4 regions of the Streptomyces sp. NPDC079141 genome follow, and region 3 is predicted to be linked to each of the others. Evidence: riboswitches for the same ligand, from Rfam matches in the RefSeq annotation. Region 3 holds a riboswitch; each other region holds the start of a gene.

The links. A riboswitch is a leader RNA that binds a small molecule or an ion and turns the genes downstream of it on or off. The one in region 3 is predicted to bind cyclic di-AMP.
Region 1: another riboswitch for cyclic di-AMP. It lies ahead of AB0Q90_RS20515 (LysM peptidoglycan-binding domain-containing M23 family metallopeptidase); the one in region 3 lies ahead of AB0Q90_RS22900 (transglycosylase SLT domain-containing protein).
Region 2: another riboswitch for cyclic di-AMP. It lies ahead of AB0Q90_RS41475 (M23 family metallopeptidase); the one in region 3 lies ahead of AB0Q90_RS22900 (transglycosylase SLT domain-containing protein).
Region 4: another riboswitch for cyclic di-AMP. It lies ahead of AB0Q90_RS10410 (C40 family peptidase); the one in region 3 lies ahead of AB0Q90_RS22900 (transglycosylase SLT domain-containing protein).

The regions. Positions count from the first base shown of each region.
Region 1 is NZ_JBFBLP010000007.1:44,516-49,455, forward strand. Features, by position in the region: gene AB0Q90_RS20500 (SGNH/GDSL hydrolase family protein) at 1-361, opposite strand, end outside; gene AB0Q90_RS20505 (DUF6250 domain-containing protein) at 507-1,223, opposite strand; gene AB0Q90_RS20510 (hypothetical protein) at 1,504-1,650, shown strand; gene AB0Q90_RS20515 (LysM peptidoglycan-binding domain-containing M23 family metallopeptidase) at 1,754-2,695, opposite strand; cyclic di-AMP (ydaO/yuaA leader) riboswitch at 2,700-2,894, opposite strand; gene AB0Q90_RS20520 (alpha-galactosidase) at 3,165-4,940, opposite strand, start outside.
Region 2 is NZ_JBFBLP010000033.1:8,057-12,996, reverse strand. Features, by position in the region: gene trmB (tRNA (guanosine(46)-N7)-methyltransferase TrmB) at 1-414, shown strand, start outside; gene AB0Q90_RS41480 (PrsW family intramembrane metalloprotease) at 489-1,871, shown strand; gene AB0Q90_RS41475 (M23 family metallopeptidase) at 1,962-2,987, opposite strand; cyclic di-AMP (ydaO/yuaA leader) riboswitch at 2,999-3,156, opposite strand; gene AB0Q90_RS41470 (PP2C family protein-serine/threonine phosphatase) at 3,390-4,454, opposite strand; tRNA gene AB0Q90_RS41465 (tRNA-Met) at 4,715-4,788, opposite strand; gene AB0Q90_RS41460 (alginate lyase family protein) at 4,840-4,940, opposite strand, start outside.
Region 3 is NZ_JBFBLP010000008.1:177,747-182,686, forward strand. Features, by position in the region: gene AB0Q90_RS22890 (hypothetical protein) at 1-298, opposite strand, end outside; gene AB0Q90_RS22895 (HAD family hydrolase) at 466-1,290, shown strand; gene AB0Q90_RS22900 (transglycosylase SLT domain-containing protein) at 1,287-1,763, opposite strand; cyclic di-AMP (ydaO/yuaA leader) riboswitch at 1,769-1,971, opposite strand; gene AB0Q90_RS22905 (CocE/NonD family hydrolase) at 2,222-4,216, opposite strand; gene AB0Q90_RS22910 (polyprenyl synthetase family protein) at 4,465-4,940, shown strand, end outside.
Region 4 is NZ_JBFBLP010000003.1:153,817-158,756, forward strand. Features, by position in the region: gene AB0Q90_RS10390 (helix-turn-helix transcriptional regulator) at 1-556, opposite strand, end outside; gene AB0Q90_RS10395 (ATP-binding protein) at 769-1,227, shown strand; gene AB0Q90_RS10400 (LysR family transcriptional regulator) at 1,232-2,140, opposite strand; gene AB0Q90_RS10405 (LysE family translocator) at 2,225-2,839, shown strand; gene AB0Q90_RS10410 (C40 family peptidase) at 2,892-3,365, opposite strand; cyclic di-AMP (ydaO/yuaA leader) riboswitch at 3,369-3,555, opposite strand; gene AB0Q90_RS10415 (hypothetical protein) at 3,920-4,228, opposite strand; gene AB0Q90_RS10420 (ATP-dependent Clp protease proteolytic subunit) at 4,236-4,889, opposite strand.

The DNA of each region.
Region 1 (4,940 bases), on a different contig from region 3:
TGTCGAAGCCGGTCGTCACCAGTACGGTGCCGGCGACCTCGGTGAGCCGCGCGATCGCCCGCTCGTAGCGCTCGGCGACCTCGTCGGGGTCGCTGCCGGGCCGGATGATGTCGTTGCCGCCGGCGCAGAAGGAGACCAGGTCCGGCGCGAGTTCGACGGCCTTCGGAAGCTGGTCCTCGACGATCTGGTCGAGCAGTTTCCCCCGCACGGCCAGGTTGGTGTAGTCGAAGTCGTCCTCGGGCCGGCGGTCCGCGAGCAGCACCGCGAACCGGTCGGCCCAGCCGACGAAGGCCCCGTCGGGGCCGGGGTCGCCGACGCCCTCGGTGAAGCTGTCCCCCACCGCCACGTACGACCCGATCACTGCTCTGTTGTCACTCTTCGAATCGTCTGCCACATCGGCACATGATTCACCTTCGAATGTGACCTACGCGACCGTAGGCAGGGCTTGACGGTCGGTGAGATAAGCCACTCCTAAAGGGTTCGCCAAACCCGGAATAAGCCTCCGATCAGGGCTGTTGCGGGCTCAACCGCCACACCCGGAAGTCGCTGATCCGGAAGTGGCTCCACACGGTCCGGAAGGCGAAGTGTCCGCTCGTGTACGGCTCCGGGTCGGCGAGGTCGAAGACCAGCCGCCCGTTGTTCCACCACCGCTGGACGGAGCCGTCGGAGACGATGCGGACCCGGTGCGGGGCGTTCGCCACGAGGAGCGGCTCGGTGTAGTCGAAGACCAGCGGGCGCACACCGGCCTCGCCGACGTACCGGCGCAGCCGCGTGGTGGTGTTGTAGTTCGCCCCGTACCCGGCGTAGTACGTCTTGAGGTGGTCGTACTCCGCCAGGGCCCCGCCCCGCCGCGTGGCGAAGAGGTCGTCGGGGGAACGGACGTCGAGGGCGTTCCAGAAGTTGTTGAGGTCGGAGACCCGGTCGTTGACGCCTCCCTCCGACACGGGCGTGGCGGTGTATTCGAGGACGTACGGGCCTTCGAGGGGCCGCTCGAACCAGATCGTCGCACCGCTCGGCACGTCGATCTCCAGGACGCCGCGGGAGGCCGTGACCGTACCGCCGTCCTGGAGTTCGGTCACCCACTGGCCCAGTCCGCGGCGGAAGTCGTCGTGGGCGATCAGACGGCGGTGACGGGGGGCCGCGCTCGCGGCGGCCGCTGGGGCGAGGGCGGCCAGGGCGGCACCGGCAGCCAGTCCGGCGAAGGCTCTGCGCGTGGTCGGCATGGGCACGGCTCCTTCCAGGAGTCGAGTCGAGTCGAGTCGACAGAAAGCGCTTGCATCACAACAGAGATCACTCTGGCCCAATCCCCTGCCGCTGTCGACGCTTTGGACACCCGCGCCACAGGACCGCAATACGGCGATCACGAAAGAACAACCCGGCCTTCGCCGGCCTGGTCCACGACACCGCCACCGCCCTCCTCGGCAGCGGGCGCCTGCATGAGTTGCCCGACCCGGTCATGGGCTCCGAGGACTTCGGTTACGTCCTCGGACGCGTCCCGGCGCCATGGCCCTGCTCGGCGCCCGTCCGCCCTCGGTGCCGGCGGACGGCGCCCCCGACTGCCACTCCAACCGGGTCGTCTTCGACGAGGACGCGATGGCCACCGGTATCGCCGTCCACGCGGCCGTGGCCCTGCGCCACCTGGCCGGCTGACGGCAGGACAGCCGCACGCGGACACGGCAACACCGAAGGCCGGACCCGGGGATCGAGGTCCGGCCTTCGGCAGCGTGTCAGGCGGGGGGTTCCGAAGGAGGCGTCAGAGAGCGACGCCCTTCGAGCGGAGGTAGGCGACCGGGTCCACGTCCGAGCCGTAGTCCGGCGTGGTGCGGATCTCGAAGTGCAGGTGCGGGCCGGTCGAGTTGCCGGTCGAACCGGAGAGGCCGACCTGCTGACCCGCGGTCACCGACTGTCCGCTGGAGACGGAGAGCGAGGACAGGTGGGCGTACTGGGCGTAGTAGCCGTCGGCGAGCTTGATGACGACCTGGTTGCCGTACGCGCCGGCCCAGCCGGCGGAGACGACGGTGCCCGCGCCCACGGCCTTGAGGGAGGTGCCCGTCGGAGCGGCGAAGTCGGTGCCGGTGTGGTAGCCGCTGGACCACATGCTGCCCGCGACCTTGTAGCCGGTGCTGATGCTCGCGCCGGCCAGCGGAGCGGAGAAGCCACTGGCGGAGGACTGGGCGGCCTGGGTGGCCGTCGTGGTCTTCGACTCGGAGGTCTCCGAGGACTTCGTCGACTCGGAGGAGTCCGTGGACGCCTTCGAGGAGGACTGCGACGCGGAGGACTTCTCGGCCGTGTCCGTGGCTGCGGCCTTCTTGCCGATCGAGAGCTCCAGGCCCGGGTGGATCAGCGACGGGTCGGTGCCGACGGCCGCACGGTTGTCCTGGTAGAGCTTCCGCCAGCCACCGCTGACGTCCTGCTCGTCGGCGATCTTCGACAGATAGTCGCCCGACCGCACGGTGTAGGTCTTCGAGCCGGTCGCAGCGGTCTTCTTTTCGGTCGCCTTCTTCTCGGCGGCCTTCTTGTCCGCCACCGGAAGGGACTGAACGGCCTTTTCCGAAACGGACTGCGGCGTGGCCGCGTGGGCGCCGGTTGCTCCCAGGAGCGGGAGGGCGAGCGCGGCGCCGCCGGTTCCGGCGACGGCGATCGAACGGGTGAAGCGCTGGGTCTTGGGACGGCGGTGCTTACCCCTCGCGGGCATGGCGAATTCCTCTCCGGCGCCTACGAGGTGAGCTGTCGGGTGCGGACTGGAGATGTCCGGCCGCGCGCTGGGCGCGACTTGACCCCAAGCCTGTTCCGGAGACCGGAGCAGGCGGTTGTGCCTGTGGGTCCCCCGCTCCTGCCGGGTACGGGTAAGTGTGCGGATCCCGGACGGTGGCAGGATTCGGCGTCCGTCCGGATTGGTGGCGAACGTAAGCGACCAAGACGCAAAGGGACAAGCAGAAGGTTCCGCATGAATGCGTTCTTCTTGATCCCCTGTGAGAATTCCCGGTCACCCTCCGTGCATTACGCGAGCCACCGTTTCCGTAAACCCCCTTGAAAACCACTTGAATTACGTGAACATGACGGGCGACTCACGGTCACGGATATGACGCTGCTCACGTGACGTTGCTCCAGACTCCTTTACTCCAGAGCGAGTTGGAATGAAGGCTGCAATTCGGACAGAACTCTCAGATGCGACGCAGCCGGAGAACCGTCGCATCAAGGTCTCCGCGCAATTCCAGGCGCAGCCCGTGATGCATCAGGACCGCACCCCGGTGCACTTCGCCCGTTTCGCGGCATTCGTACGCCGCTGTCGGGTCGAGCCCGCGCAGCCGCACCGCCGGCACCGGCTCGCCGTACCGCTGCGCCTGGAGCCAGGCGAGGACGACGGTCTCGTCGCCGAGCATGTACTGCACAGCACTCAGCCCGCCCGACGGGGGCCGCAGCCGATAGAGGTCTCCGCGCTGCACGAGGGGTCTGATCTGCTTGTAGAGATCGACCCACCCGCGGGCCTCGGCCAGCTCCGCCTCGGTCCATCGTGTGAGGTCTCCGCCGACTCCGAGCACCCCGGCCATCGCGCTGACGAACCGGAACCGCAGGGAGCTGATCCGGCCGTTGAGCATGGCGTTGGGGCTGTCCGTGACCCAGGCCGCCATGACGCGCGCGGGGTGGATCTGGCTGAAGCCGTGCTGGATGGCGAGCCGGTCGAGCGGGTCGGTGTTGTCGGAGGTCCACACCTGGTCGGTACGGCTCAGCACCCCGAGGTCGATCCGGCCGCCACCGCCCGAGCAGGACTCGAAGGCGACGCCGGGGTGGGCGGCCCGCAGCCGGTCCAGCAGGCCGTAGAAGGCGTGCACGTGGTCGACCCACAGCCGCTGCGGGTACGGCTCCCCGGGCCAGCCCGCGTCGGTGAAGCAGCGGTTGAAGTCCCACTTCACATAGTCGATCGGAGCGCTGGAGAGGAGTCCGTCGAGCTGGGTCCAGAGGTACTCCTGGACGTCCTCGCGCGCGAGGTTCAGTACGAGCTGATTGCGGAACTCCGTCCGCTTTCGTCCCGGATGGTGCTGCACCCAGTCCGGGTGCGCGCGGTACAGGTCGCTGTCCGGGTTGACCATCTCCGGTTCGACCCAGATGCCGAACCGCATGCCGAGTTCGCGCACCTGGTCGGCGAGCGGTTTGAGGCCGTCCGGGAAGCGGTCGGCGTTGGGGGTCCAGTCGCCGAGCCCCGCGCGGTCGCTCGTGCGCGTCCCGAACCAGCCGTCGTCGACCACGAACAGCTCGACGCCGATCGCCGCGGCCCGCCGGGCGAGCGCGAGCTGCTGTTCCTCGGAGATGTCGAACTCCGTGGCCTCCCAGGAGTTGAACAGCACCGGCCGGTCCCGGTCGGCGTCCGGCACCACATGCGCGCGCTGGTACGCGTGCCAGGCCCGGCTCGCCCCGCCGAAGCCGCCGTCGCTCCACAGACCGGCGAATACGGGTGCGGTGAACGACTCCCCCGCCGCCAGCCGGAGCAGCCCGGAGTCGTCGTACCCGGCACCGCCGGTGATCTGCACGCGCGCGTCGGGAAGTTGGGCGACGGCGATCCGCCAGGACCCCGACCAGCCCAGGGCACAGCCGTAGACCTCGCCGCGCTCCTCGGTGGCGTCGGTGTCGAGGGCCACCCAGGGCAGGTGCTGGTGTCCGGTGTGGCCGCGGCGGCTGCCGATGATCTTCTCACCGTAGGTGAGCGGGGAGCGCACCAGGCGGGACTCGGCGGCCCAGCGGCCGTGCAGCTGGGAGAGCCGCCAGTCCTCCCGCTCGGGCAGCGTCCAGGTGGCGGAGTCCGCCCGCAGCACCTCGATCGCGGGCCCGTCGTTGTGCAGGGTCACCCAGCGCTCGACGACATCGGCGCGCATGCGGTAGTGGAGCGTGACGAGGAGCCTGCCGTCGCGGAACCGCAGCCGCAGCTCGTCGTCCCGGGTCTC
Region 2 (4,940 bases), on a different contig from region 3:
AACCTCGCCGATCACCATGGTCTGTCGAACGTCCGCGTCGGCAATGGCGACGCCATCATCCTGCTGCGCGAGATGCTCGGCCCTGACTCGCTGGACGGTCTGCGCGTGTACTTCCCGGACCCCTGGCCCAAGAAGCGGCACCACAAGCGGCGGCTGATCCAGCCCGAGTTCCTCAGCCTCGCCGCGACCCGGCTCAGGCCCGGCGCGATCGTGCACTGCGCGACGGACTGGGAGCCGTATGCCGAGCAGATGCTGGAGGTGCTGACCGCGCATCCGGAGTTCGCGAACACCCAGGCCGACGGCGGTTTTGCGCCGCGTCCGGAGTTCCGGCCGCTGACCCGTTTCGAGGGCCAGGGACTGGACAAGGGACATGTGGTGAACGACCTGCTCTTCCGCCGCGTACAGCACGCATAACGAACCCCCCACCGGCGCCTGAGTCCAGCTCGCCCTCCTGCGGGCTGCGCCCTTCCCTCGTTAGGGTCAATGCCGTGGCCACCTGTCCCCCGTACCCGACGCAGCCCACCGGTCCCGCCGGCGGCGCACTGCGGCACGCGCACTGGTGGCAGCGATGGGGGTCCCCCCGAGACCGAGCGCAGTCGAGGGCTTGGGGGAGGGTGCGCTACGGCGCGCTGATCACTCTTCTGACGCTCTCCGGGCTGGTCATCCTCGCCCTGGTGCGCGAGCAGACCGGCACGCAAGGGTTCCTGGTCGGTCTCGGCCTCGCCGTCCTGCCCGTGCCGCTGCTCATAGCCGCCTTCCGCTGGCTGGACCGGGTCGAGCCGGGCCCGTGGCGGAATCTGCTGTTCTCCTTCGCCTGGGGCGCCTGCGCGGCGGCGCTGATAGCGATCGTCGCCAACAGCTTCGCGACCAGATGGATAGCGACGGCCACCGCCGATCCGTCCAGCGCGGACACCCTCGGGGCGACCGTCATAGCGCCGATCGTGGAGGAGTCGGCCAAGGCCGCCGCCGTACTGCTCGTCTTTCTCTTCCGGCGGCGCGACTTCACCGGGATCGTCGACGGGGTGGTGATAGCCGGGGTCACCGCCACCGGCTTCGCGTTCACCGAGAACATCCTCTACCTCGGTACCGCCTTCGGTACCGACCAGCTGACCGGCGACTCGGGCATCGCCTCCGTCACCGCGGCGACCTTCTTCGTGCGCATCGTGATGTCGCCCTTCGCGCACCCCCTCTTCACCGTCCTCACCGGCATCGGCTTCGGCATCGCCGCGCTCTCCGGCGACCGGCAGCGCTGGCGGCGTGTCCTGCTGCCGCTGTCCGGGCTGCTGCTCGCCATGGGCATGCACGCGATGTGGAACGGCTCGTCCACGTTCGGGCCGTACGGCTTCTTCGCCGTGTACGCGGCGATCATGGTGCCGGCCTTCGGGCTGCTGACCTGGCTGGTGATCTGGACGCGGCAGCGCGAGCTGCGCACCGTGCGGGAGGAGCTGCCCGCCTACGCCGTCGCCGGGTGGCTGACGCCGGGCGAGCCGTTCGCGCTGGCCTCGATGCGGGCGCGGCGCCTGGCCCGGCAGTACGCGCGGCGCCACGCCGGGAAGCGGGCGGCGCGGGAGGTGGCGCAGTACGAGGCGTACGCGACCTCCCTGGCGTTCCTGCGGCACCGGGGGCGTCGCGGACGCGCGGGCGCCGACTTCGTCGTACGGGAACGGGAGCTGCTGCACGAGCTGTGGCGGCGCCGGGAGATCGCCCGCCCGGCCCTCGACCACGCCGCCCGGGTCAGCGCGCCGCCGGTGGCCGCACCGCCCTGGCCGGTGCACGGCGTGCACGGCGTGTACGGGTATCCGGCGCAGCCCGCCTACCCCGCGCAGCCTGCGTACCCCGCCTATCCCGCGTACAACCCGTACCGGTCGTAGGACAGCTCACCGGCCGTGCCACGCGAAACCGGCAGCCCTGACGTCGGGGGGTGAGCGTCAGGACTGCCGGGGTTCAGTGAGCGCGTGCGTTCAGGGGGTGAGGCCCTTGCTGCGCAGCCAGGCCAGCGGGTCGATGCCGGAGGTGGAGCCCTCGGGGTGGACCTCCATGTGCAGGTGCGCCCCGGTCACGTTGCCGGTCGCGCCGACGCGGCCGATGACGTCGCCCGTGGTGACCTTCTGCCCGACGCTGACGCTGATCGACGACTGGTGGGCGTACCAGATCTCGGTGCCGTCCTCCAGGGTGAGCACCGTCTTGTAGCCGTAGGAGCCGTCCCAGCCGGCCGAGGTGATCGTGCCGGTGTGCACGGCCTTGATGAGCGTGCCCGTGGGCGCCGCGAAGTCGAGGCCGGTGTGGTACCCGGAGGACCACAGCGAGCCGGCCTGACCGAAGGTCGAGGTGATCGTGTACGAGGAGGTCGGCAGCGCGAACTGCTTGGCGAGGGCGGCGAGGCGCTCGGCCTCGGCCTTCTCGCGGGCCTCCTCCTCGGCCTTGGCCTTGGCGGCGGCGGCCTTGGCCTCCGCCTCCTTCTCGGCCTTCTCCGCGGCTTCGGCGGCGGCCTTCTCGGCGGCAGCGGCGGCGGCCTCGGCGGCCTTGGTGTCGACCTGGTCCTGCTGCTGCTCGGCCTGGGCGATGATCCGGGCGCGCAGCGCCTCACCGGCGTCGGCGGCGCCCTGGTCGGTGTCGGTGGAGGTGACGCCGATGTTGCTGAGCGGGGTGGCCTCGGTCGCGGGGGCCTCGTCCGCGGAGTCGTTGATCAGCGGCAGGTCGGGCATGGTGATCGCGACCGGCGGCTTGCCGGACTGCGCGCTGGCCATGCCGCCCGCGCCGACGGCGGCTATGACGCCGACGCCGAGAACCGTGGAGCTGCGGGCGAGTCCCCCGCCGCGCTGCTTGGCGACCCGGTGCTTGCCGCGTACCGGGCGAATGGATTCCGCGGTCGGGTTCCACTCCTCCCACGGGCCCTCGTCGGTGCGGTAGCCGCCGTAGCCGAAGGTGTCGTCACTTCGCTGGCTCGGCACGAACGGGGCTTCAGGGGCAGGGCGGTTGGACGCCACGTGGGCGTGCTCCTTTCCTTCCTTCTCGCCTACCGGGTTAGCTGACGGGTTCGGAGCAGGAAGGTCTCCTACGCGCGTATATCAGCCGCTTCCGCATGGCTGACTACGCCCGATTCACCCCAAGTTGGTGGTTCCCCGGTTCCCTTGCAGGATTCGGCGCGTGCGCACGGAGCCGACTCTTGTGACGGCTGGGACGACCGCGCTGCGTTATCGAACGTTAATAGACCCGGGGCTCGGATTCCAAGCCGTTCCACTTGATCGTTAACGTTTTCAGCCTGGACTTTCGGGTCACCGGGGGTCTAAATCGGGCGAGTTGGCCAAGGCTCAGGAGCCACACAGGTAATGACGGTATGTCAGTTGTTATGCGGAGGGCGCCCACGCGATCACCCCCGGTGACAACGATCAAGGGCGGCGTACGGCCAGCAGTGCCATGTCGTCCGTCATGCCGCCCCCGGAGTGCAGGCGCACCTCATCGGCGAGGGTGGCAAGAAGTGTGCGGAGCTCGGGGAAGGTGCGGCCGGTGAGCCGCTGCTGGGGGTCGTAGAAGGCACCGTGCCGGTCGCGGGCCTCGGACAGGCCGTCGGTGTAGAGCAACAGGGTGGCGCCGGCCGGGAAGACGGCCTCCGCCGCGCGGTCGGGCCAGCTGCCGAGGTCGCCCATGCCGAGCGGCAGGGCGGGCTCCGGGGCCGGCAGCGGGCGCAGGGTGCCGTCGGCGTACAGCAGCAGCGGGGGCGGGTGGCCGCGGTTGACGATCCGTACGGCCCCCTCGCCGTGCGGGATCTCGGCGAGGACGGCGGTGGTGAACCCCTCGAAGGCGTCGGTGCCCTCGCGCCGGGTGCCCTCGCGCGCCAGCGCCCGCTCCAGCCGCTGCGCGACCCCTTCCAGGCTCGCCTCCTGCTCGGCGGCCTCCCGGAAGGCCCCGATGACTACGGCGACGGCGGCCACCGCGCCCATCCCCTTGCCGCGCACATCGCCGACCACGAGCCGTACGCCGTACGGGCTGTCCTGCACCGCGTACAGATCGCCGCCGATGAACGCGTCCGCCTGCGCGGCCTCGTAGCAGGCCGCGATGTCGAAGCCGCCGATCCGTTCGACGGGCCGGGGCAGGACGGCGCGCTGGGCGGCCTCGGCGATCTCGCGGGCGGAGGCGAGCCGTTCGTCACTGCGGCGCACGAGCTGGTTGATGAGGACGGCCAGGACGGAGACCGTCGCCACGGTGACCAGCTCGGTGACCGCCTCGACCTCGAAGACGATGTCGAACCTGATGTGCACCGCGAGAACGACCAGGATCGACAGGACACCCGTGAGCACGGTGCCGCGGCGGGAGAAGAGCGGGGCGGCGACCAGGGGCGCCGCGGTGAAGAAGGGGGCCGCTGAGAAGGTCTCCGGGGTGGTGTAGTCGTAGACGGCCCCGCCGACGATCAGCAGGGCGGGCAGCAGCCGGACGAAGGTACGGGCGTACGAGATCCGCCGCCGCTCGCCGGGGCCGGGGCCGGCGTCCTCGGCGAGGGTGCCGGCATAGGGCGCCTCCTCGTCCACGTCACCACCAGGCCGCACCAGTCGTCTCCCACCATGCACGCCCGCCCTCGGCGGTCACCGTCCCGTCCGTCCAGGGTTCACGGAGCGGGGGCGGGGGGCGAGCGGTGAGGGCCGACCGGATGACCGTGCGCGCACGGGAAAAACACCGAGGGCCGGAACCCTTTCGGATTCCGGCCCTCGGCCTTCAGTAGCGGGGACAGGATTTGAACCTGCGACCTCTGGGTTATGAGCCCAGCGAGCTACCGAGCTGCTCCACCCCGCGTCGGTGAAACCAATAGTACGCCATCCGCAGGCCGCAAAGCACATCGGTTTCTCAGGCGGCCGGATTGGCCGCGTGGGTGAGGGTCTCCCAGGAGACGAAAAGGCCGTCGGTGCCGGCGGGCCGGGTCTCCTCGGCGAGCCTGCGGGCGGCCG
Region 3 (4,940 bases):
ACAGAGACGCGCCGACCGGGTCCTCGGGCACGTTGCCGAGCGTCTCGAAGCCGTCCAGGAGCCAGCAGGCGTAGTTCCAGCGGGCCTCGCCCGGGTCCTCCGGGTGCCGTTCCAACTCGTACTGGGTCTCCGTGTTGTAGCCGATGGCGACGTACGGGCGGCGGTCGTCGTCGTCGACGCGCCAGATGCGGAAGGACAGCGCGTATATCTCGGGCTTCAGCTCCTCCGGGAAGCGCTCCAGAATGCCGACGGCGGCATCCCGGAGATGCGTCGAGAAGGTCCTGCCCTGTTCCGTCATGCCACTTGCCCCTCTTCCGTCAGCACAGTGCTCCCATCTCACCACCGATGGGAGGGAAAAGCTGATCGTGACAGGGGAGTTGGGAGCGGCGGGAGGGGCGGCGGAGGACGCCGTGGTCGTCCGGTTCGCGCTGAGTCGCAGGGGCGTCCTGTCCGTATTCTCTGATCATGGCCGCACCCATCGCATATTCACTCATCGCCACCGATCTGGACGGAACGCTGCTCCGAGGCGACGACACGCTCTCCGACCGGTCGCTCGGCGCGCTCGCGCGGGTGGCGGCGGCCGGTGCCCGGCATTTGGTGGTGACGGGTCGGCCGGCGCCGAGAGTACGGCCGTTGCTGGACGACCTCGGCAGCACGGGGCTCGCGGTGTGCGGGCAGGGCGCGCAGGTGTACGACGCCGGCGCGGACCGGCTGCTGTGGTCCGTCACCCTGGACCGGGAGCTGGCCGAAACCGCGCTCGGCAAGATCGAGGCCGAGGTCGGGCAGGTGTACGCGGCGGTCGACCAGGACGGAGTCGACGGGCTCACGCTCATCGAGCCCGGCTATCTGATGCCGCACCCCACGCTGCCCGCGGTACGGGTGGGGCGCCGTGACGACCTGTGGTGCGAGCCGATCAGCAAGGTGCTGCTGCGCCATCCCGACCTGTCCGACGACCAGTTGGCGGCGACGGCGCGTTCGGTGGTCGGTTCCCTCGCGACCGTCACCATGTCCGGCCCCGGGACCGTCGAACTTCAGCCATGCGGCATCACCAAGGCGACGGGGCTCGCGCTGGCCGCCGAGTATCTGGGGCTCGGCCCGGACCGGACGATCGCCTTCGGCGACATGCCCAACGACATCCCGATGTTCGACTGGGCGGCCCACGGCGTCGCCATGGCCAACGCCCACCCCGAACTCAAGGCGGTCGCCGACGAGGTCACGCTGTCGAACGAGGACGACGGCATCGCCGTCGTCCTCGAAAGACTCTTTCCCCAGGCCTGGGACAGGCCTTAGTAGGCGCCCCACACGTTGTCGATCGAGCCGTACCGCTGGGCGGCGTAGTTGCAGGCGGCGGTGATGTTCGCGACCGGGTCGTAGGGGTCGTAGGACGTGCCGGACACGTGGTACGCCTGGAAGGTCGGGTCGATGACCTGGAGCAGGCCCTTGGACGGGGTGCCCGCGGCGGCGTTGGAGTCCCAGTTGTTGATCGCGTACTGGTTGCCGGAGGACTCCCGCATGACGTTGCGGTAGATGCCGTCGTACGTGCCGGGGATCCCGTTCTGGGCCATGACCTGGAGGGATGCCCGGATCCAGCCGTCGAGGTTGTTGGCGTACCCCAGCGAGGCGGCGGTGGTGACGGTCGGGGTGGCCGCGGAGGCGCTGGTCGCGCCGATGAAGGGCAGCGCGAGCACGGCGGCTCCGGTGCCGAGGACGGCGAGCTTACGGGCGACGCGGCTGGTGCGACGGTGCTGAGCGGCAGCAGGCATGGCGAAGTTCCTCTCCGTCGCCTGCGAGGTGAGCTGTCGGGTTCGGGCGGGAGCTGCCCGGCCGCGCACATGAAGGGCGCGACTTCACCCCAAGCCGTACCGGTGTGTCCGAAGACGCCCGGTCCGGCGACTTACCTGGGTCCCCCGCTCCTGCCGTACGAAGATCTCGGTGGAGCCGGGCGGCGGCAGGATTCGGCGTCCGCCCGACAGGCCGGGAACGTATGCGAGAGCACATGTCCGGAACAAGTACCGGATTCACATATCGAGCGGTTTGATCTTTGCGCAACGGATGCGTGGTGGTTGAACCTTTGCGGTCGCCAAGCCTCAACTGACGGCCCGCAAAGGGTCGTACGGCGAAGCCTGTGTGACGCCTGTGCGGGTGCGGGCGTGAGTCAACTCACGCGCATGCGGAAGCATCCCGAATCGGGCAAAAAGGCTATTCGTCCCCTAAGTGGCAGTCAGCCCGCCGTCCGTGGAATCCGCTTCTCCCACGTCCGGTGGAAGACCACCTCTCCGCCCTCCGTGCAGATCACCTCGCTGGAGGTGACGAAGTCCGTCGCCTCGCAGGTGAGCTCCGAACGGGTCCGGACGGTCGTGTCCCACGCGAGTTCCGGGCGGTGCAGCCGGATCGACCACTCCGAGCGGGCCCGGGCGGACAGGGGATCGGAGCCGCGGATCGTGTACGTCTCCAGCGCGTCCTCGGTGAACTCAAGACCGTCCGGGTACACGCGCGTGCCGCCGTTGCGCGGGTCGACCTCCAGCCGCCACTCGTCCTTGGCCACGTCACGCACGACCAGCCGCTCGGGGCGCGGTTCGTCCAGGGTGATCGGGTAGTTCACGCCGATGGGCTCGGCCTGTTCCGGCTCCTCGAATGCCACGCTCGAAGAGGCCTCACGCGCGCGTACCGGCAGTTCCAGGAAGCTGCCCGCGGGGTCCAGGGTGAAGCCCGCCGCCGACTCCGGCTGCGGCCAGATCCACGGCCAGTACGCCGAGGACACCGCGAGCCGGATGCGGTGGCCGGCCGGGAAGGCATGGCCGATGCCGTTCAGCTCGAAGGAGACGTCCTGAGTGGCGCCCGGCTCCCACGGCACCGCCCGGTCGCGGCCGAGGCGGGCGGAGAGGTTCAGCACCCCGCGCGTGACCAGCGTCGAGGAGCCGTCGGGGGCCACGTCGCACACCCGGGCGATCACCTGCCCGCGCGGCACCTCCGAGGTCAGCCGCAGCCGCACCCGCGGTCTGCCCAGCGCCCAGGTCTCCTGGCCCACCGCGAACTCGAAGCAGGCCGAGCGCGCGTCCTCCTCCCGCTGGTCGGGCGGCAGATCGGCGTCGTTCCCGGACGGCAGGAAGCGACCGGCGTCGAGGCCGGTCTGCATCGGCGAGCGGACGAGCGCGGGGGCGCCCTGGAGGGCGTACGTCACGGTCCGCACGTTCGGGGAGGGCCAGGCGGGCTCGCCGACCCAGCGGCCCGGCAGGGTGTCGTAGACCGTGGCCGGCGGGTGGGAGTCGCTGACGTAGGAGCGCAGGAGGGGTTCCCGCATCGCCCCGGTGTCGGTGCCCTTCAGCCAGTGGTCCCACCAGCGCAGGGTCTCCTGGAGGAAGCCGATCGCCGGGCCGGGCGGCAGGCCGCGGTCGGGGTACTGGTGCGACCAGGGCCCGATCAGGCCGCGCACCCGGTCGGCGGGCAGGTGTTCGACGAGCCGGAGCACCGTGTCGCGGTACGGGTCGTGCCAGCCGCCCACCGCCAGGACGGCCGCGTCGATCGCGCCGTAGTCCTCGCGGACGCTGCCGTGCCGCCAGTAGTCGTCCCGGGTCTGGTGGCCGAGCCAGGTGTGCAGGAACGGTTCGAGCGTCTCCAGGCGCTTGAGCCACATGTCGCGCCAGCTCCCGCCGACGTACCTCGGGTCGGGCGGCCGGGAGGCGAAGGCCAGCAGGGTGGCGGCCCACGCGTGCATGTCCACCCCTAGGACGGAACCTCCCAGGTAGTGCGCGTCGTTGTCATAGCGATCGTCGCCGGAGCAGACCGTGACGATCGCCTTGAGGGGCTCGGGCGCCAGAGCCGCGATCCGGAGGGAGGTGAAGCCGCCCCAGGAGATGCCGAACATGCCGACGCCGCCGTCGCACCACGGCTGCGCGGCCAGCCAGTTCACCACCTCGACCCCGTCGGACAGCTCCGTCGCCGAGTGCTCGTCCGTCGGGATGCCCTCGCTGTTGCCGTGCCCCCGGACGTCCACCCGGACGGAGGCGTAGCCGTGGCCGGCGTACCAGGGGTGGCGCTGGAAGTCGCGCGGAGCGGTCGAGTCGGTCAGGCGGTGCGGGAGGTATTCCAGGAGCGCCGGTACGGGCTCGTCCGTCAGCGGGCGCCACACGCGCGCGTACAGCAGGGTGCCGTCGGCGAGCGGGATCCAGAGGTCGTCGTGAGTGGTCTCGAAGGGGAAGGACGTACGGATGCGCATCGGTGTGATCCCGTCTTCACATCGACTGCGGTTTGAGACACGCTCCACTATCTCCACGTAAGTCGATAGATGTCCGTTCTTATCAGGTGATCAAAAACATAACCGGCGTGATCCGATACCGCCCGCGGTGGACGGGTGGGCGGCAGCGGTGATCGAAACGTGACCGGATACGCTGACTTGAGTGATGGCAGCGACCTATCGACAAACCGCGTAACCGCCGGTAGACACCAGCAGACAGGAGACCCCTCGTGACCGTCGTCGGGCCGTTCGGGCTGAGCGTGCGGGACCAGGCTCTGGAAGCCGATGTCCAGGCCGGATTGGCGGCCGTCGAGGAGGGTTTGCTCGAAGCCACCAAGAGCGAGGTCCCCTTCATCACCGAGGCTGCCCAGCATCTCGTGCGCGCGGGCGGGAAGCGGTTCCGTCCGCTGCTCGTGATGCTCACCGCACAGTTTGGTGACCCGTACGCGCCGGGGGTCGTCCCCTCGGCGGTGGTGGTGGAGCTGACCCATCTGGCGACGCTGTACCACGACGACGTCATGGACGAGGCCGAGGTGCGGCGCGGCGTGGCCAGCGCCAACACCCGCTGGGGCAACTCGGTCGCGGTCCTCACCGGCGACTTCCTGTTCGCGCGCGCCTCGCACATCCTCGCCGACCTCGGTCCCGAGGCGGTCCGGGTGCAGGCCGAGGCGTTCGAGCGCCTGGTCACCGGGCAGATCCTGGAGAC
Region 4 (4,940 bases), on a different contig from region 3:
CGATCTCCCGGTGCAGCACCGCCTCGTCCAGCACCGCGCTCAGCTCCAGCGGCGGCGCGCCCCGCAGCACCGTCTGCCGGGCCAGCCGCACCTCGACCAGGGCGTCCAGACGCTCGTCCGCGTCCTCAAGTCCGCCCACCGCGGCCCTGGTCACGGCACGTGCGTACTCGGGAGTCTGCAACAGCCCCGGCACCACCGAGGTCTCCAAGGTGCGCATCGCGCTGGCCTGGGACTCCAGGCTGATGAAGTCCCGGTACGTCGGCGGCAGCACCCCGCGGTACGCATGCCACCAGTGGTGCCGGCCGCCGCCCGCGTCGTCGCCCGCCAACACCAGAAGCAGCTCGCGCAGTTGGGAGTCGCCGACGCCGTAGGCGTCCAGCAGTAACCGCACATCGGCCGATTTCACGCCGCTGGCGCCGGTCTCGATCCGGCTCACCTTCGACTGGTGCCAGCCCACCAGCCGCGCCGCCTCGCCACTGGTGAGCCCCGCACCGGTGCGCAACGCGCGCAGTTCTGCGCCCAACTTGCGGCGGCGCACCGCGGGACCGTGCTGCATGCGCTACTCCTTACTCCAACCGGGCCGCCCAAATACGGTCTCGCGTAGCAGAGTTCACCGCTTCGAGCGACAGATATATGCATATCTTGGTGGATCGCCACCGTGACCGGCGGGGTAATGGCAGTCTGGCGAAGAAGCACCAGTCCGGGACCGTACTCGAACCATCCGCTCCGTGTCGGACTCCGGTCCCGTGGGAAAGGGACGACGTCGCCATGGCAGACCATCTGGAAGCATCCGTCACTCTGCCGAGCGATCCCGCCTCGGTCTCCGCGGCCCGCGGCTATGTCGTCGGCACCCTCGCGGAGTGGGGCCTGGCGGGGGACACCGAAGTCGTCGACACCATCCGGCTGATCGTCTCCGAACTCGCCACGAACGCCGTACAGCACACCTTCGGCCAGTCACCCACCTTCACGGTGGACATCGAGCTGCACCGTGACGAACAGCTGCGCATCGGCGTCACCGACAGCCACCCGCGCTTCCCCAAGCGCCTGCCCGCCGCCGTCCAGCAGGACAACGGCCGCGGCCTGGTCATCATCCGCTGGCTGACCGCCGAGTGCGGCGGCAGACTCAGAGTCCGGCCCACCCGCGAGGGCGGCAAGACGGTCTCCATCGAACTGCCGTGGACGGTACCGGCGCAGCCGGTGACAGCGGCGGGACAGCAGGAGCCGTGAAGGTCTAATGCGCCCGGCCGAAGGCCCCCCGCAGCAGCGCCCGGAACGCGTCCACGGCCGGTGACGTCGTGTCGGTCCGACGGGCGAGAGAGATCGTACGACGCAACCCGCCCCCTTCCAGCGGCCGCACCCCCACCGGCGTGGCCGCGGTCCGCGCCACCATCTCCGGTACCACCCCGACCCCGAGGCCGGCGCTGACCAGCGCGCACACCAGCGCGTACACGGGCGTCGCGACCAGCACCGACGGCGTCGCCCCGGCCCGCGCCAGCACCGCCTCCACGCCCTGCCGGGCCGGATGGTCCGGCGCCATGCTGATCAGGGGCTGCCCGGCGAGCTCGGCCAGCGGGAGCCGTGCGCCGCCCGAGGCGAGGACATGGCCGGGGGCGGTCACCAGGACCAACTCCTCCACCAGCAGCGGCTCCAGAGTGACGGAGGCCGGCAGCGGCACCGGCTCGGCCGGCTCATAGGTGTGGGTCAGCGCCAGATCGATCTCACCGGCGGCCACCGCGGCGACCCCGGCCGGCGGTTCATGGTTGGCGACGGTCAGTTCCACGTCCGGATGGGCCCGGCGGAACGCGCTCAGCACCGGCGGCAGCAGATGCACGCCCGCGGTCTGGAAGGTGCCGAGCCGGAGCGTGCCGCCGGACAGCCCGGTCAGCCGGGCCAGTTCGTGCCGCGCCTGCTCCAGCTCGTCCAGCACCCGGCGGGCCCGGGCCACCAGCAGCTCGCCCGCCCCGGTCAGCCGCGTGCCGCGGTGGTGGCGGACCAGCAGGGTGGTGCCCGCCTCCCGCTCCAGCTTGGCCAGTTGCTGGGAGAGCGCGGGCGGGGTGTAGCCGAGGCGTTCCGCGGCCCGGGTGATGGAGCCGGCCTCCGCGACGGCGACCAGCGCGGCGAGCCGTGTGGGGTCGTACATGGCGTCCTGCCTAAAGCATTGCTTAAGGAAGACCCAGAATACTCGTAATACCTGCTGAAGGCTCCGGCGCGGCAGGCTGGCGTCATGGACGGACAGCTCATCGCCTTCACCGGGGTCGCGGCCGGCATGGTCGCCATGCCCGGCGCCGACTTCACCGTCGTCGTACGCAACGCCCTGGTCTCACGCCGGGCCGGCATCGCCTGCGCGCTCGGCATCGCGGGCGGGCTGCTGCTGCACACGGCACTGGCGGTGGCCGGGGTCGCCGCCGTGCTGACCGCCGTGCCCGCGCTGTTCCGGACGCTCCAACTGCTCGGCGGCGCCTATGTGTTGTACCTGGGCGCCCGGACCCTGCTGGATCTGCGCCGGCCGCGGACCATCGCACCCGACGAGGCGCCGCCGGCCGCGCGTCCGTTGCGGCAGGGGTTCGTCACCAACGCCCTGAACCCCAAGGCGCCGATCACCTTCCTGAGCCTGCTGCCGCAGTTCGTGCCCGCGGGCGCTCCCGCGCTGCCCCGGACGCTGCTGCTGGCACTGATCGTGGTGGTGTTCGCCCTGCTGTGGTTCCCGGCGGTGGCCCTGCTGGTGGACCGGCTGGGCCGGTGGCTGCGCCGGCCGCGTGCCGCCCGGGTCGTCGAGGCCGTCACGGGCACCGCGCTGACGGCTCTGGGGGCGGCGCTGCTCCTGGAGACGGTGGTATGAGGGCCCGTCGGGACGGCGGCGGGTCAGGTCGCCGCCGTCCCTCGGGCGCCGGTCAGCTCACCCGGCCGTACCAGACGCTGCTGGTCCAGATCTTCTGCAGACGCACCACATCCCCGGTCTTGGGGGCGTGCCAGATCTTCCCCTTCCCGGCGTAGATACCGACGTGGTAGACGTTCGATCCCGAGTGGAAGAACACCAGGTCGCCGGCCTTGCGGTTCTTGGCGGTGATGTGGCGGGTCTTGTTGTACTGCTGGGCCGCTGTGCGCGGCAGGCTCTTGCCCGCCTTCTTGTACGAGTACAGCGTGAGCCCGGAGCAGTCGAAGCGGCGTGGACCGGTGGCGCCGTACTTGTAGGGGGAGCCCTTCTTGGACTCCGCGACCTGGAGTGCCTTCGTCGCCGGTGTGGCCGCCTCTGCTTCGGCGGCGAAGCCGGGGGCCACGATCGAGCCGCCCACGGCGGCGATGGTCAGTGCCGAGGCCGTACCGGCCCGGGCCATCAGCGACGGGACACGATTGAGCGCAGTCATGCGCAACCCTTCGTCAGCCGCCTGTGAAGGATGACCTGTCGGATTCGGGCTGGCGAAGTGGCCCGGCCGCGTTGCCGCGGCTTCACCCCAAGGGCTGCTCGGTCCGGACAGTCGTCCGTGCCGGCGACCCGTCATGCTTGGGTCCTCCACTCCTGCCGATCCACTCCTGTCGACTCGGTCATCCGGGCGGCGGCAGGACTCGGCGTCCGCCCGGACCGCCCCGCCGCTGCGGCGGGGGCTTGTCGTCAGACAGGGATCTTGACTCACGGATGTCCGAAAAGCCCAACAGAACCGAGGATTTGTGGTGTTAGTCACCACTCACCCGTTCGGGTGGACACTGGGCTGTTCGAATGACTGTCGAGGGTGCTGGGGATGCCCGGACCAGCACCGGAACGACCAATTCCGCCGCGGGGCTACGCGCGTTGCGCAACCTTGACGGGCCTGCAAGAGGACGGGCGACTACGCCGAAAGGGGGTACCTCTTTTGGTCCGTTTCGACTCCGGTCCGGACGTCTCGTCAGCTCGCCGGACGCTCCGGACCGGAGTCGCGCCCCGTCAACTGTCGGGGCGTGGGGGCACGGTGACGCGAGCGGTGCGGCGCTCGCCGTCCAGCACCCGCAGCGCACGCGCCAGCGTGGGGGCGTGCAGCTCGGTCTCGCCGCGCTGGTGCATCAGCGTCAGCGCGTCCCGCAGCTCGGCCGCCCTGCTCACCAGGGCCTGGGCGGCGCGCAGTCCGCGGTAGGTGTCCCCGTGGTGCGCGGGGTTGATCCTGCCGAGCAGGTCGACCACATCGAGGTAACGGTCGATCAACTCGCCCTCCGCGCGCGTGAGTGCGGGCAGGGGCGGCAGCTCCGGTGGCAGCATCCGCGGCTCACCTCGCGCCGGGGGCGGGGCGGGAGGCCTTGCGGCTGGGGATGATGCCGTCCACGAGCCCGTACTCCAGCGCCTCTTGCGCGTTCAGCACCTTGTCCCGCTCGATGTCCGCGCTCACCTGCTCCGGGCTGCGCCCGGTGTGGCGTACGAGCATCTCCTCCAGGCGGGTCCGGATGCGCGTCAGTTCGTCCGCCTGGATGGCCAGGTCGCTCGCCTGACCCTGCACCGGCTCCGGCAGCGCGGGCTGGCTGATCACCACGCGCGCGTCGGGCAGCGCGTACCGCTTGCCCGGAGTGCCCGCGGCCAGCAGCACCGCGGCGGTCGGCCCGGCCTGCCCCAGCAGGATCGTCTCCACGTCGCAGGCGACGTACTGCATGGTGTCGTAGATCGCGGACATGGCGCTGAACGAGCCGCCGGGAGAGTTGACGTACAGGGAGATCTCCCGGTCCGGGTCCTTGTGCTCCAGATACATGAACTGCGCCATCACGTCGTTCGCCGAGGCGTCGTCGACCTGCGTCCCGAGGAAGACGATCCGCTCCTCCAGCAGCTTCGAGTACGGATCCATCGTCCGGCTCCCGTAGCTGGTGCGTTCCGTGAACTCGGGCAGGACGTAGCGGGCGGACGGTGCGGACGGTGCGGACGGTCGGGTCATGGGGAACCCCCTCCTCGCGACAGAGCTGACAGAGCTGTCTCTGTAAAAAAT